Regions from separate parts of the Arthrobacter sp. 05N429 genome, predicted to be linked through region 2. Evidence: riboswitches for the same ligand, from Rfam matches in the RefSeq annotation. Region 2 holds a riboswitch; the other holds the start of a gene.
What was found. Region 2 has a riboswitch for thiamine pyrophosphate ahead of AC1DF4_RS13850 (bifunctional hydroxymethylpyrimidine kinase/phosphomethylpyrimidine kinase). Riboswitches for the same ligand answer to the same signal wherever they lie in the genome.

Region 1: it holds a riboswitch for thiamine pyrophosphate, as region 2 does, so the genes downstream of both, thiO (glycine oxidase ThiO) here and AC1DF4_RS13850 (bifunctional hydroxymethylpyrimidine kinase/phosphomethylpyrimidine kinase) in region 2, are expected to answer to the same signal.

What each region holds. Positions count from the first base shown of each region.
Region 1 covers NZ_JBFTMQ010000001.1:536,626-543,979, reverse strand. The annotation lists gene AC1DF4_RS02650 (hypothetical protein) at 1-140, shown strand, start outside; gene AC1DF4_RS02645 (4a-hydroxytetrahydrobiopterin dehydratase) at 256-585, opposite strand; gene AC1DF4_RS02640 (thiazole synthase) at 614-1,441, opposite strand; gene thiS (sulfur carrier protein ThiS) at 1,438-1,674, opposite strand; gene thiO (glycine oxidase ThiO) at 1,671-3,065, opposite strand; TPP riboswitch at 3,059-3,190, opposite strand; gene AC1DF4_RS02625 (thiamine phosphate synthase) at 3,217-3,942, shown strand; gene AC1DF4_RS02620 (ferritin-like fold-containing protein) at 3,966-4,652, opposite strand; gene AC1DF4_RS02615 (RNB domain-containing ribonuclease) at 4,694-6,175, shown strand; gene AC1DF4_RS02610 (DEAD/DEAH box helicase) at 6,487-7,354, shown strand, end outside.
Region 2 covers NZ_JBFTMQ010000007.1:183,390-190,743, forward strand. The annotation lists gene AC1DF4_RS13845 (Rne/Rng family ribonuclease) at 1-1,436, shown strand, start outside; TPP riboswitch at 1,541-1,638, shown strand; gene AC1DF4_RS13850 (bifunctional hydroxymethylpyrimidine kinase/phosphomethylpyrimidine kinase) at 1,621-3,219, shown strand; gene rplU (50S ribosomal protein L21) at 3,573-3,881, shown strand; gene rpmA (50S ribosomal protein L27) at 3,943-4,206, shown strand; gene obgE (GTPase ObgE) at 4,324-5,913, shown strand; gene proB (glutamate 5-kinase) at 5,903-7,087, shown strand; gene AC1DF4_RS13875 (glutamate-5-semialdehyde dehydrogenase) at 7,114-7,354, shown strand, end outside.

The sequences.
Region 1 (7,354 bases), on a different contig from region 2:
ACCAGCCCGGGCTGACCTGGATTCCGTGGATACTGCCCATGGTCCTGGGCGCTGCCGCCGCCGTGGCGGCCGTGCTCTACCTCGGCAAGACGCGCACCGGCCGCGACACCGCCCGGCTCACCGCCATCCTGCGCTACTAGCCGTTCGCCGGGCAGCAGCCCTGCATCCGTGACCACCGCCCGCCCGGGTGCGTGGTCACGGTTCGTTAAGGCCCCGATCGCCGCTGTTTCCGCCGGCCCGGGACCCGCCCCGGACCTACTGCGGCGGAGGTTCCGCGACAGCGCTTAGCCGGGCGGCGGCCGCGCCGGCGGCCGTTGCGGCGGCGACGTCCCGCCGCGTGACTTTGTCCCCGGCGTCGTGGGAGCTGTATCGCAGGAAGACCCTGCGGTAGCGCCAGTCCAGGTCGGGGTGGTGGTTCTGTTCTTCGGCCAGGCGTCCGACGGCGGCGATCAGTTCCAGCGCCGCGGCCGCCGTCGGCGCTTTGTAGACGGTGACGAGACCGCCGAGCCGGTGCCTCCAGTCCGGCAGCCCCGCCAAGGCCGCGTCGACCTGGCCCTCGTTGAGGACGTCCTCTGTGGCTGCCATGGCAGGCTCCTTTGCTGTGCCGACGGGCCTACAGGAATTCGGCCCGTCCCTCCACGGCCGAGGACGCCAACGCATGCTCCCGGCGCGGGATCCTGCCGGCCCTTTTGGCCAGCCTACCGGCGATCACCGCGTGCTTGAAGGCCTCCCCCATCAACACCGGATTCTGCGCCCGGGTCACGGCCGTGGCCAGCAGCACGGCGTCGCAGCCAAGCTCCATTGCGAGGGCGGCGTCGGAAGCCGTGCCGATGCCGGCGTCGAGGACCACGGGCACGGAGGCACGCGAGACGATGAGTTCGATATTGTGCGGATTCAGGATGCCCAGGCCGGTGCCGATCGGCGCGCCCAGCGGCATCACCGCGGCGGCGCCAAGGTTTTCCAGCCGCAGGGCAAGCACGGGGTCGTCGTTGGTGTAGGCGAAGACTTTGAACCCCCGGCCCACGAGCTGCTCGGTGGCCTCGACGAGTTCGACGGCGTCCGGCAGCAGGGTGTGCTCGTCCGCGATGACTTCCAGCTTCACCCAGTCCGTTTCGAGGGCTTCGCGGGCCAGTTCGGCGGTCAGCACGGCGTCCCTGGCGGTGAAGCAGCCGGCGGTGTTGGGCAGCACCCGGATGTTGTGGTCCAGCAGCAGCTGAAACAGCGAACCCGCCTCCGCAGGCGAGTAGCGGCGCATGGCGACGGTGGTGAGCTCGGTACCGGACGCCAGCAGCGCAGCCCCCAGACCGTCCAGGCTTGGCGCCCCGCCGGTGCCCATGATCAGCCGCGACCCCAGCTGCACGCCATCCACCTCAAACGGATCCGCGCCAGCCGTTGACGCCCCCGGTGCCGCTGCCAGTGTGGTGTTTTCCACGCTGCTCATCCTCCCTGCACCGCCGTAACCAGCTCGACGTCGTCGCCGTCGGCGAGCGCGGTGCCGTGCCACTGGCTGCGGGGAACCACCTCCGCGTTGCGGGCGACGGCGACCCCGAGTTTCCCGCCGTCCGCAGACTGGCCGTTCGGGGCCAGCGGCCGGCCGGTGACCGCGCTGACGAGGGTGCCCACCGAGGCGCCGTCCGGAAGCGTGTGCCAGGTTCCGTTCAATGTGATGTTCATACCGATTCCTTGTGCTCAGGGTTGGGATTGGTGGCCCGGGTGGTCATGTTCTGCTGTCGGGATGAGGCCGGGCCGGCGGGCCCGGTACCGGCGGCGAACCTGTCCGGCCGGAACCGGGACCAGCGGGGGTCCCCGGCGCCGTCGAGCAGCTGCCGGCAGATCTCCGCGGCGGCGGGCGTGAGGAGAATCCCGTGCCGGAAGAAGCCGGTGGCGATAATCAGCCCCGCAATGTCCCCCGGGCCTCCCGGTTCCGCCACCCGGCCCAGCAGGGGCGAGTTGTCCGGGGTCCCGGGCCGGGCCCTGGCGGTGGCCTCGAGCAGTTCCAGTTCGGCGACGGCGGGGACCAGCTGCTGGGCGTCGCGCAGCAGCTGGTAGACGCCCCCGGCGGACACTGCGGAGCCGGGCGTGGCGCCGTCCGGTGCGTGGCCGTTTTCGCCGAGGGCATCCTCCCGCTGCGTGGCCCCGATCACCACTGTGCCGTCCTGCCGGGGAACGATGTAGACCGGCACCCCGCGGACCAGTCCCCGCACGGTGGACGTCAGCAGCGGCCGCAGCTTCTCCGGCACCCGGAGCCGGAGAATATCGCCGTGGACCGGCCGCAGGGGCAGCCGGAGTCCGGCGGGCAGGCCGTGGAGCGCGGCGGCGCCGAGGCCGTTGGCGACGATGGTTTCCCGTGCCCGGACCGTGCCGCCGCCGGCGAGGGTGGCCCCCGCCACGCGCCCGTCCTGCCAGAACAGCCCGGCAGCTCGACGCCCGATGGTGTCGCAGTGGCTGTCCGCGGCCAGGAGTTCCCCGATCCGGGCGAGCAGTCGGCGGGGGTCCACCTGGTGGTCGGCGGGAATGTCGAAGGCGCAGGAGATGCCGGGGCTCAGCAGGGGTTCGCGGGTGCGCGCCTCCCGTACGGTCAGCGGCTCGACGGCCAGGCCGGACGCCTGCTGGACGGTGCGCAGGGCCGCGAGCGCCCGGCGGTCGGCGGCGTCGGCGCCCACGGCGAGGGTCGGCGTCGTGAGGTACCCCGTGCTGCTGGCGGCACCGGCGGCGGCGCAGGTATCCGGCCCGTCACCCCCGTCGTCCAGCCCGGCGGCAAATGCCGGCCAGAGGCGTGCGGACTCGAGCATGAGCTCCAGGAGCGGTTCCTCCTGGTAGTGCAGCTCACTTACGGGGGCGAGCATGCCGGCGGCGGCCCAGCTGGCGCCGCTGCCCGGGGCGTCGTCGATAAGGGCGACCGTCCGGCCCGAGCGTCTCGCCGCCCAGGCGATTCCGTGGCCCACGACGCCGCCGCCGATCACGGCAACGTCATAACATTTCCCGGCTTCGGTGTCATCAGCGGCGGCCGCAGGCGCCGCGGCGTCAGTACCCGCGGCCGTGCCGCGGACGGATGTGGTGCCCATGAAGGATTCCTTCCCTACGCCGGTACTAACCGGATCAGGTCAAGCGGTCGGCTCTGACGCCCTCTCAGCCTGCCGGCGCCGGACGCTGGTGGCGTCGACGGCGGCGGGCTCCCGCGGTATTGGCCCAGTTTAGAGGAACTAGGCTGGAGGCATGAGCCAGGATGCCGTCCACACCACCGCCCGCCTATACCTTTGCACCGATGCCCGGCAGGGCCGCGGCGACTTTGCGGACTTCGTGGACGAGGCCTTTGCCGGCGGCGTCGACATCATCCAGCTGCGCGACAAGTCGCTGGAGGCGGCCGAGGAACTGGAACTGCTGGAGGTCCTGCACCAGGCAGCCCGCCGCCATAACCGCCTCTGGGCTGTCAACGACCGGGCGGACCTCGCCTCGCTCTCCGGGGCTCCGGTATTCCATATCGGGCAGAAGGACATCTCCACCGGCGCCGCCAGAAAGTTCCTGGGCAAGGACACCGTGATCGGGTTGTCCACGCACAGCCCGGAGCAGGTGGACGCGGCCCTTGTGTCCTCAGCCGGCCGCGACGGCCTGGACTACTTCTGCGTCGGGCCGGTGTGGGCCACTCCCACGAAGCCCGGCCGCGCCGCCGTCGGACTTGATCTGGTGCGCTATGCGGCGGACGCGGGCCGCCGGGCCGAAGCCCCGGAGGGGAAGACAACCGAGGGGAAGACAACCGAGGGGAAGACTGAGGAGAGCACGGTGCCGTGGTTCGCGATCGGCGGCATCGACCTCGGAAATGTGGAACAGGTGGTGGAAGCCGGCGCCCGCAGGATCGTGGTGGTCCGGGCCATCACCGAAGCCGACGATCCCGCCGGCGCCGCCCGGGCCCTGCTCGCCGCACTCGACGCCGCCGGCAACTGAGCGCGCAGCTCAGCCGGCCAGGCTCAACCGGCCAGACCGAGCGCCGTCATCCGGCGTGAGTGGTTGGCTGCCAGTTCCGCCATGAGCCCGCGGACAAGTTCCCTGGACCCGTCGTCCGTGGACCCGTCCTCATCCGCGCCGGCCAGGCCTCCGATGAACGCGTGCTCGAAGCTCACCCGCTGGGCCTGGGTCAGGGCTTCCCCGAGGAGCCGCCTGGCCCACAGTGCCAGCCGTGACGCCAGCCGCGGGTCATCGGCCAGGGCGGACTTGAGCCGTTCCCGCAGCACCGCCGTGGCCTCTTCATCGGCCTGGATCTGCTCCACCAGGTCCCGGGTCCCGGCGTCGACGTAGCGTGAAATCGCGCGGTAGAAATCGGCGGAGACGGTATCGATCACGTACGCCTTCATGAGGGATTCGTACCAGTCCGCCGGGCGGGTTCGTTCGTGGAAGTGGTCCACGGATGGCTGGAACGGGAGCATGGCCGCCTCCGGGTCCAGGCCCATGGCATCGAGCTTGGCGCTCACGAGTTCGTAGTGCTGGAACTCGATCACGGCGATCCTGCCCAGCACCGCGCGGTCATGCAGGGACGGTGAATACCGTGCGTCGGAGGAGAGCCGTTCGAAGGCGGAGAGCTCGCCGTAGGCCATCACGCCGAGCAGATCCCTCAGAAAGCTGTTGTATCGGGCGGGATCAGCCGGGGATGTGCTCATGATCCAAGACTAATGGCGCAAATGAAGCTAATCTGATTTTCGTGTCCCATCACCGCCTGACCCCGAGCGTCCACCGGCAAGAGAACCAACTGGCCGAGGCGCTCAGCGCGCTGCGGGCAACGCTTGAACTGCCCGGCCCCTTTCCCGAGGACGCGCTCCGGGAGGCCAAGGAGGCAGTCGCGCGCCACGAGCTGCCGGACCTGGATTTCACGCACATCGAGTTCGTGACCATCGATCCGGCGTCGTCCACCGATCTTGACCAGGCCCTGTTCATCGACCGCTCCGGCGAGGGCTACACGGTGTTCTACGCGATCGCCGACGTCCCCTCGTTTGTTGCCCCCGGCGGTGCGCTCGACGCCGAGACCCGCCGCCGCGGCCAGACCTTTTACACCCCGGATGGCCGGATCCCGCTGCACCCGGAAGTCATCAGCGAGGAGGCGGGAAGCCTGCTGGCCGGCCAGCTGTGCGCCGCGTTTGTGTGGGAATTCGAGCTGGACGCCGCCGCTGAAGTGTCCACGGTGCGGGTCCGTCGGGCCGCCGTCCGCAGCCGGGCCAAGCTCAGTTACCCGGGCGTGCAGGCCGAGCTCGACGCCGGCACCGCCGCGCCCGTACTGCAGCTGCTCAAGGAAGTCGGAATGAAGCGGGTGGAGCTGGAACGGCTCCGCGGCGGCGCCAGCCTCAACATGCCGGAACAGGAAATCGAGCAACTGCCCGACGGCGGCTACCGGATTGTCGCCGCCCCGCCGCTGCCCGTGGAGGACTGGAACGCCCAGATTTCCCTGATGACGGGGATGGCCGCCGCGGGGATCATGCTGCAGGGCAAAGTCGGGATCCTGCGCACCATGCCGGCCCCGGATGCCGCCTCGCTGGCGCACTTCCACCGCCAGACCCGCGCCCTGGGCAAGCCCTGGGACGGCGAAATGAGCTACGGCGAATATCTGCGCACCCTGGATCCGACGGACCCGCAGCAGCTGGCGATCGTGCACTCGGCCGGCATGCTGTTCCGCGGCGCCGGGTACACCCCGTTCGACGGAACGGTTCCCGACGCCGCCATCCAGGCCGCGATCGGGGCCGCCTACGCCCACTCCACTGCCCCGTTGCGCCGGCTGATCGACCGTTTTGTCCTGGTGATCTGCGAGGCACTCAGCAACGGCGCGGTGGTCCCGGCCTGGGCCCGCGAAGCCCTGCCGTCCCTGCCCGCGATCATGGCCGCCTCGGACCAACTGGCCGCCCGGCTGGAGCGGCTCTCCCTCGACACCGTCGAGGCGGCACTGCTGGTCAACCACGTCGGCCAGGAGTTCGACGCCGTCGTGATCTCTGGTTCCAAACCCGCCAGGAACGGAAAGAACGGGAACGGCAACGGGGGCGGCAACGGAAACGGTCCCTCCGGGATCGTGCAGATCGCGGAGCCTGCGGTCACGGCCCGCTGCCCCGGCGAACTGGAACCCGGCACGCACGTCCGGGTGCGGATTGTTTCCGCCGACATTGCCACCCGCGAGGTCCGGCTGGCGCTGGTGGGCTGAGCAATCGGCGTGGTGTCCGCGCGCCCATCTTTGATGACACCGCACGGTCCGTCAAGGATCCGGGCCGCGTACAGCTAGACTGGAAGGGTAGATATGGATGCCCGGTCGTTGATTTCCTTGATTTTCGAATTCAACAAGCCCGCCCCTACGCGATCTTGAGATTGACCCGCTGGTCCCCAGTGCCAGCATTTAGATAGCCCGCGATCGGCTTCCACTGGATTTGCTTGCGCCCCTGAGCGTGCTCCGGAACGGCCACCCGGCCGGCCCCGTTGAGCAAGCAGCGCAGCCCAAATGAATAAGGAAACTCCCCTGTGAGTGAATTGCACACGCACCAGCTTCTGACCGACGACTCCGGAACGGAAACGATCGAGCCGGAAGAGACCATCATCTCGGACGAAAAGCCGCACGAGATTGCCGAGAAGACCTTCGCGGACTACAACGTACGCGCCGATATCGTGGAATCCCTTGCCGACGCCGGCATCACCCACCCCTTCCCGATCCAGGCCATGACCCTGCCGGTCGCCCTGAGCGGCCACGACATCATCGGCCAGGCCAAGACCGGAACGGGTAAGACCCTCGGCTTCGGCATCCCGGCGCTGCAGCGCGTCATCGGGCCGGACGACGCCGGGTTCGACAAACTCCCCGCCCCCGGCGCCCCGCAGGCCCTCGTGATCGTCCCGACCCGCGAACTGGCTGTCCAGGTTGCCAGCGACCTGCAGAACGCCGCCCGCAAGCGCAACGCCCGGATCACCACGATCTACGGCGGCCGCGCCTACGAGCCGCAGGTCGAGGCGCTGCAGAAGGGCGTCGAGGTGGTCGTCGGTACTCCCGGCCGCCTCATCGACCTCTACAAGCAGAAGCACCTCGTCCTGAAAAACGTCAAGATGGTCATCCTTGACGAGGCCGACGAGATGCTGGACCTCGGCTTCCTGCCCGACGTCGAGACCCTCATCGCCGGCACGCCGCCCGTCCGCCAGACGCTGCTGTTCTCCGCCACGATGCCCGGCCCGGTCATCGCCATGGCGCGCCGCTACATGACGCAGCCGACCCACATCCGCGCCGCCGACCCGGACGACGAGGGCCTCACCAAGCGCGACATCCGCCAGCTGATCTACCGTGCCCACAGCATGGACAAGATCGAGGTAGTGGCCCGCATCCTGCAGGCCCGCGGCCGCGGCC
Region 2 (7,354 bases):
TCAACGAGGACTTCTCCAAGCTGATCGTCTCCGGCGAAGAAGCCTGGGACACCATCGAGGCGTACGTCACCTACGTGGCGCCGGACCTGGTGGGCCGGCTGGAGAAGTGGACCAAGGACACGGACATCTTCTCCGCCTGGCGCATCGACGAGCAGATCCACAAGGCCCTGGACCGCAAGGTCTTCCTGCCCTCCGGCGGATCCCTCGTGATCGACCGCACCGAAGCCATGACCGTGGTGGACGTCAACACCGGCAAGTTCACCGGCAGCGGCGGCAACCTTGAGGAAACCGTCACCAAGAACAACCTCGAAGCAGCCGAGGAAGTCGTCCGGCAGCTCCGGCTCCGTGACATCGGCGGCATCATCGTCATCGACTTCATCGACATGGTGCTCGAATCCAACCGCGACCTCGTCCTGCGCCGCATGGTGGAGTGCCTGGGCCGGGACCGGACCAAGCACCAGGTGGCTGAGGTGACCTCGCTGGGCCTCGTGCAGATGACGCGCAAGCGGATGGGCACCGGGCTGCTCGAAGTCTTCGGCGAACAGTGCGAAACCTGCGCCGGCCGCGGCATCGTCACCCACGACGAGCCGGTCGAGCACCGCCGCGCCAACGTGGTCGCCGCCGAGCACCACGTCCCGCGGACCGAGCAGCAGCAGCCGGCCGCGCGGACCGAACGCAAGAGCCGCCGCCGCGGCCGGGGCGGCCAGGGAACGGACGTCCAGTCCGCCCCGGCAGCCGTGCACGCCGAGCCCACCGACGCCGAGCGCCACGCCAAGGCCGAGGCAACCCGCGCCGCGCTGGCCAACATCGCAGCAGCGGCGCACGCCGCCCACCTGCATGACGGCGAGGCACCCGCCGACGCCGGGACCCGCGAGGCAGCTGTGGAAGCAGCCGTCGAGGCGGCTGTCGAGCTGGTCGCGACGGAGGAAGCTGCCGGACGTCCGGGCGCTGTGCTGACGTTCGGCGGCGAGCAGGTCGCCCTGCCGTTCGTGGAGCACGCCGACGAGGCCAGTGCGCCTGCGCTGACCCTGGACCTCCTGACCGAGGCCTTCGCCAACCTGGGCGAAACCGAAGAAGCCAAGGCTCCTGCGGCACAGGAGCCGGCAGCGAAGGCGCCGGCGGCCCGGACGGCAGCGGCCGCTCCGGTCCGCGCCGGCGGAACAGGCCCGGGACGCGCCCAGGCGCCGGGTTCCCAGACCGAGGCCGAAGCCGAAACCGGCACCTCGCGTGCCCGCCGCGGCCGCCGCAACCGGAGCGCCAGCCGCGCCCAGGGTGCAGCGAACGAGACCTCGGTCGAGCAGCGCCAGGAATCCCGGCAGTCCGCCGCCGTTTCGGTGCACGAGGCCAAGGTCCCGGCAACAACGGCGCCCGCGGCGAAGCCGGCCGCCAGCGAGCCGATCATCCTCGGCGTCGGCGTTCCGGCCTCGGAGCTCTGACACCGGAAAAATTCAGCAAGGCCGCGGGCGCGGTCCGGACGGCGTAGCAATACGCGCAGTTCGGGCCGTGCCCGCGTCTTCGTTAAGGTATGCGGCTAGGCTGGAGCCCTGACACGGGGTGCCGCGCATCGAGCCGGCTGAGATCCAGACCCGTTGAACCTGTCCGGCTAGCACCGGCGAAGGGATGTCTCTCTTGACCACCGCCTCATCGTTTCTTCCGCCTGTCCCTGCCCCTTCGGCGCCCAGGATCCCGCGGGTGCTGGCGATCGCCGGCTCCGATCCCTCCGGCGGCGCCGGGATCCAGGCCGACCTCAAGAGCATTGCCGCGCACGGCGGCTACGGCATGGCAGCCATCACCGCCCTGACCGCCCAGAACACCCGCGGCGTCAGCGCAGTCCACGTCCCGCCGGCGGCCTTCTTGACCGCCCAGCTGGAGGCCATCAGCCAGGACATCACCATTGACGCCGTCAAGATCGGCATGCTGGGGGACGCCTCCGTGATTGACGCCGTCCGCAGCTGGCTGGAGAAGTCCCGCCCCGCCGTCGTGGTCCTGGACCCGGTCATGGTGGCGACGAGCGGCGACCGGCTGCTGCAGGAGTCCGCCGAGGCAGCCCTGCACGCGCTGTTGCCGTACGCGGACCTGATCACGCCCAACCTCGCCGAGCTCGCCGTCCTGCTCCGGGAGGAAGCCGCCGAGGACTGGGCCGGGGCGCTGGGACAGGGCAAACGGCTCGCCGCCCAGACCGGCACCACGGTCCTGGTGAAGGGCGGCCACCTCGACGGCGGCAACGGGTGCCCCGACGCGCTGGTCAACACCGGCGGGCTCCTGGCCCAGGACGTCGTCGTGGTTCCGGGGGAGCGCGTGCATACGCGCAACAGCCACGGCACGGGGTGTTCGTTGTCCTCGGCGATCGCCACAGTGCAGGCGAGAAATACAGTGCAGGCCGGAACGGGGGACTGGGAGGCCGCGCTCCGCGAGGTCAAGCCGTGGCTGCGGGAGGCACTGCGCGCCTCGTCGGCGCTCGACGTCGGCACCGGCAACGGCCCGGTCCACCACTTCCACCACGTCCAGCAGCACACCCAGGACCACAGCGCTGCCCGGAACCGTGGAACCGCAGCCCGGGAACCCACAGAAGGCGAGTTCGCCGTCGCGCTCCGGGAAGTGGCCACCGCCGACCTGGAGGCGATCTACGGCCTAGACTTCATCCGGGCACTCGCCGACGGATCGCTGCCGGAGAAGGAGTTCGCCTACTACCTCGCCCAGGATGCCCTGTACCTCAACGGATATTCCCGCGTGCTGGCCCGTGCCGCCGCGATCGCACCCACTGAGGCCGAGCAACTGTTCTGGGCCCGCTCAGCGCAGAACTGCCTCGAGGTCGAGTCGGAGCTGCACCGGACCTGGCTCAGCACCCGCACAGCTGAGGTGACGCTCGGTCCGGTCACCAAGTCGTATGTCGACCATCTGCTGGCCGCCTCGGTCTCCGGCAGTTACGGGGTGCTGGTGGCCGCCGTGCTCCCGTGCTTCTGGCTCTACGCCGAGGTGGGGGAGACGCTGTATCGGCAGTTCCTGACCGCCGGCGCCCCGGAGTCCCATCCCTACGCCGTCTGGTTGCGCACCTACGCCGACGAGGAGTTCGTCGCCGCCACCCGGCAGGCCGTTGCCTACACCGACGCTGCGGCGCGGGCGGCTTCGAAGGGCGAACGGGACGCCATGACGCTGGCCTTCCGGCAGTCCGCCCGCTACGAGGTCGACTTCTTCGACGCGCCGCGGCTGCACGCCTGACAGCGGGCGCCGGTGTGGGCCTGTACGATAGGTGGGCACGGTTCCGGAAGTCGTTGCGGCGGGCTCTGTCCATACAGAGTGGCGCCTATCACGAACCTCCCTTCGGAACCAGCCTCATTTGCGGCCGAAGGCAAAATTAGCGTAGTCTAGATCTTCGGTGCTTACGCCAACACTTGGGTTATGACCTTGAGGACGCTCCATCCGATTTCGGATGCGTTTGTCCACGGGATAGCTCATGGATTCCCTTGGGAACTCCACCGGCGTAGAGGCACAGCGTGAGCCGGACCAAATTCGTTGGACCCAGGTTCCGCACGCAAATCTAGTAATAAACGTCGAGAGAAGTGAGTTCCCCAGTGGTGTACGCGATTGTCCGCGCAGGCGGCCGCCAAGAGAAGGTTTCCGTTGGAGACTTCGTTACCCTGAACCGCGTCCCCGGTGGAGCCGGCAGCACCTTTGAGTTGCCCGCACTGCTCCTGGTAGACGGTGACAAGGTCACGTCTGCAGCTTCGGACCTGGCCAAGGTAAAGGTTACGGCTGAGATCCTTGAGGACCTTCGCGGTCCCAAGATCGTCATCCAGAAGTTCAAGAACAAGACCGGTTACAAGAAGCGCCAGGGTCACCGTCAGGAATTGACCAAGGTCAAGATCACCGGTATCAAGTAACTAATCGTTACTGTTCAGGTTTTCAGCAGATTCCCCAGAATTTTAAGGCAGGCATTTCCAAATGGCACATAAAAAAGGCGCGAGCTCCACTCGCAACGGTCGTGACTCGAACGCCCAGTACCTCGGCGTCAAGCGCTTCGGCGGCCAGGTAGTTTCCGCAGGCGAGATCATCGTCCGCCAGCGTGGCACCCACTTCCACCCGGGCGCCGGCGTTGGCCGTGGCGGCGACGACACCCTGTTCGCTCTGACCCCCGGCGCTGTCGAGTTCGGCACCCGCCGCGGTCGTCGCGTTGTGAACATTGTGGCTGCTGCAGCTGCAGAGTAACAACAAGTCTTGAATCGGTGGAGCGGGCCATTAGGTCCGCTCCACCGGTGTTTTAACCGCATTACAATCATCCTGGGCGTCTTTGGCGCCTGAGGGAACAGCACTGAGGAGATCCACGTGGCCAGCTTTGTAGACCGGGTAGTACTGCACGTATCCGGCGGTACCGGCGGCCACGGTTGTGTCTCCGTCCACCGCGAGAAGTTCAAGCCGCTCGGCGGTCCCGACGGCGGCAACGGCGGCAACGGCGGCGACGTCATCCTGCGCGTCGACCCCCAGACCACCACCCTGCTGGACTACCACCACGCCCCGCACCGCCACGCCACCAACGGCGGCCCCGGCATGGGTGACTGGCGCGCCGGCAAACACGGCGAAACCCTGATCCTCCCGGTCCCCATTGGCACCGTGGTCAAGTCCAAGTCCGGCGACGTCCTCGCGGACCTCGTGACCGAAGGCGCAGAATACATTGCGGCCGCCGGCGGCATCGGCGGCCTCGGCAACGCCTCGCTCTCCTCGCAGAAGCGCCGCGCTCCCGGCTTTGCGCTGCTCGGGATTGAAGGCGAGTCCAGCGACGTCGTCCTGGAACTGAAGTCCATCGCCGACATCGCCCTGGTCGGCTTCCCGTCCGCCGGCAAGTCCAGCCTGATTGCGGCGATGTCCGCCGCGCGGCCCAAGATCGCGGACTACCCGTTCACCACCCTGATCCCGAACCTCGGTGTGGTCCAGGCCGGCGACGTGCGCTTCACCATCGCCGACGTCCCAGGCCTCATTGAAGGTGCCAGCGAAGGCAAGGGCCTCGGCCACCACTTCCTGCGCCACGTCGAGCGTTGCGCCGCCCTGGTGCATGTCCTTGACTGCGGCACGCTCGAATCGGACCGCGACCCCCTCTCCGACCTCGCCATCATCGAGGCCGAGCTGGAGAAGTACGCCGTGGACATGAGCTATGCCGGCAACGACGGTGAAGTGATCCCGCTGAACCACCGCCCCCGCCTGGTCGCCCTGAACAAGGTGGACCTGCCGGACGGCAAGGACATGGCCGAATTCGTCCGCCCGGAACTGGAATCCCGCGGCTACAAGGTCTTCGAAATCTCCGCGACCAGCCACGAAGGCCTCCGCCAGCTTGGCTTCGCCATGGCCGAAATCGTGCAGGCCGCCCGCGACGCCGTCGCCGCCGCCCCGCCCAAGGTGCAGGCCCCGGTCCTCAAGCCCCGGGCCGTCAACGAATCCGGCTTCAAGATCCGCCGTGAAGAGAAGAACCTGGAGCCGCTGTTCCGCGTCCTGGGCGACAAGCCCGTGCGGTGGGTCAAGCAGACCGACTTCACCAATGAGGAAGCCATCGGCTACCTCGCCGACCGCCTGGCCAAGCTCGGCGTCGAGAACGAACTCTTCAAGCAGGGCGCCAAGCCGGGCGACATGGTGGTCATCGGCGAGGACGACGGCGTCGTCTTCGACTGGGAGCCCACCATGATGGCCGGCGCCGAACTGCTGGCCGCACCGCGCGGCACCGACGTGCGCTTCGCCGACATCGGTGACCGCCCCACCCGCGGGCAGAAGCGCGAGGACCAGATCGAACGCCGCGAGGCCAAGGCTGCCGCCCGCGCCGAGCTCGAAGCCGAACGCAAGGCCGGCATCTGGACCGAATCCGTCAGCAGCCGCAGGGTCGCGAAGCCGCTCAAGGAGAGTGGACTGGGCGCAACAGATGACGAGTAAAGCCGTCACTGAGCGCGGTGCGGCGGTTACCCCGGACCGCCGCCCGGCAGCGGACACCCCCGCCCCCGACCGGTCCGTGCTGTCCGGGGCGCGCCGGATCGTGGTCAAGGTCGGGTCGTCCTCGCTGACCTCCATCAAGGGCGGCATCTCGGAAGAGGCCCTCACCGACCTCGCCGACGCCCTCGCGCACCAGCGCAACGCCGGCACGGAGATTATCCTGGTGTCCTCCGGCGCGATCGCCGCCGGGCTCGCCCCGCTCGGGCTCGCGAAGCGTCCCCGTGACCTCGCCACCCAGCAGGCCGCCGCGAGCGTGGGCCAGGGCCTCTTGATGGCCCGCTACACGCACGCCTTCGGGGCCCACGGCGTCACCGTCAGCCAAGTCCTCCTCACCGCCGAAGACTTCATGCGCCGCAGCCAGCACACCAACGCCCTGCGCGCTCTCGACCGGCTGCTCAACCTCGGTGTCGTGCCAGTTGTGAACGAGAACGACACCGTCGCCACGCACGAGATCCGCTTCGGCGACAACGACCGGCTCGCGGCCCTCGTGGCCCACCTGGTCCGCGCCGACGCACTTGTGCTGCTCTCCGACGTCGACTCCCTCTACGACGGGCCTCCCGCGCACGGCGCAAAGCGGATCTCCCATGTGACCGGCCCGCAGGACCTCGACGGCGTGACCATCGGACGCACCGGCAAGGCAGGAACAGGCACCGGGGGAATGGTCACCAAGGTCGAGGCGGCCACCATCGCCGCAGGCTCCGGCATCCCTGCGCTGGTCACCTCCACCGCGAACGCCGCCGCCGCGCTGGCGGGCAAAGACGTGGGGACCTGGTTCTCCGTCAACGGCTCCCGCAAGCCGGTCCGCCTGCTCTGGCTGGCGCACCTCGCCTCCGTGGAGGGCACGCTGGTGCTCGACGACGGCGCCGTCAAGGCCGTGCGTGACCGCCGCACCTCGCTGCTCCCGGCCGGCATCTCTGCCGTGCACGGACACTTCGAAGCCGGCGACGCCGTCGAGATGGTCTCACCCGACGGCACGGTCATCGCCCGCGGCCTGGTCAACTACGGCGCGGCCGAACTCCCGCAGATGCTGGGCCGCTCCACCAAGGAACTCGGCGAGGCGCTCGGCCGCGGATATGACCGGGTAGTTGTTCATGTTGACGATCTGGTGCTGGTCTAAGCCTCCTGTCCGCCTAAACTGGAAGTATGACTGAGGCCCTGACCCCCCGCTCCGCCGTGCTCGCCGAAAAGCTGTTCGCCGAAGGTCTGCTCCCGGCGGATGGACCGGCGGACGGCATTGTCGCGGCCGGTCCGGAGACGTCTCCGGACGCTGCAGGCACCAGCGAAGCGACCGACGTCGAGGCTGCCGTCCACGCCGTCGCCGACCGCTCGCGCCACGCCGCGCGCAGGATGGCCCGCGCCAACCGGGCCTGGAAGGACCGCGGGC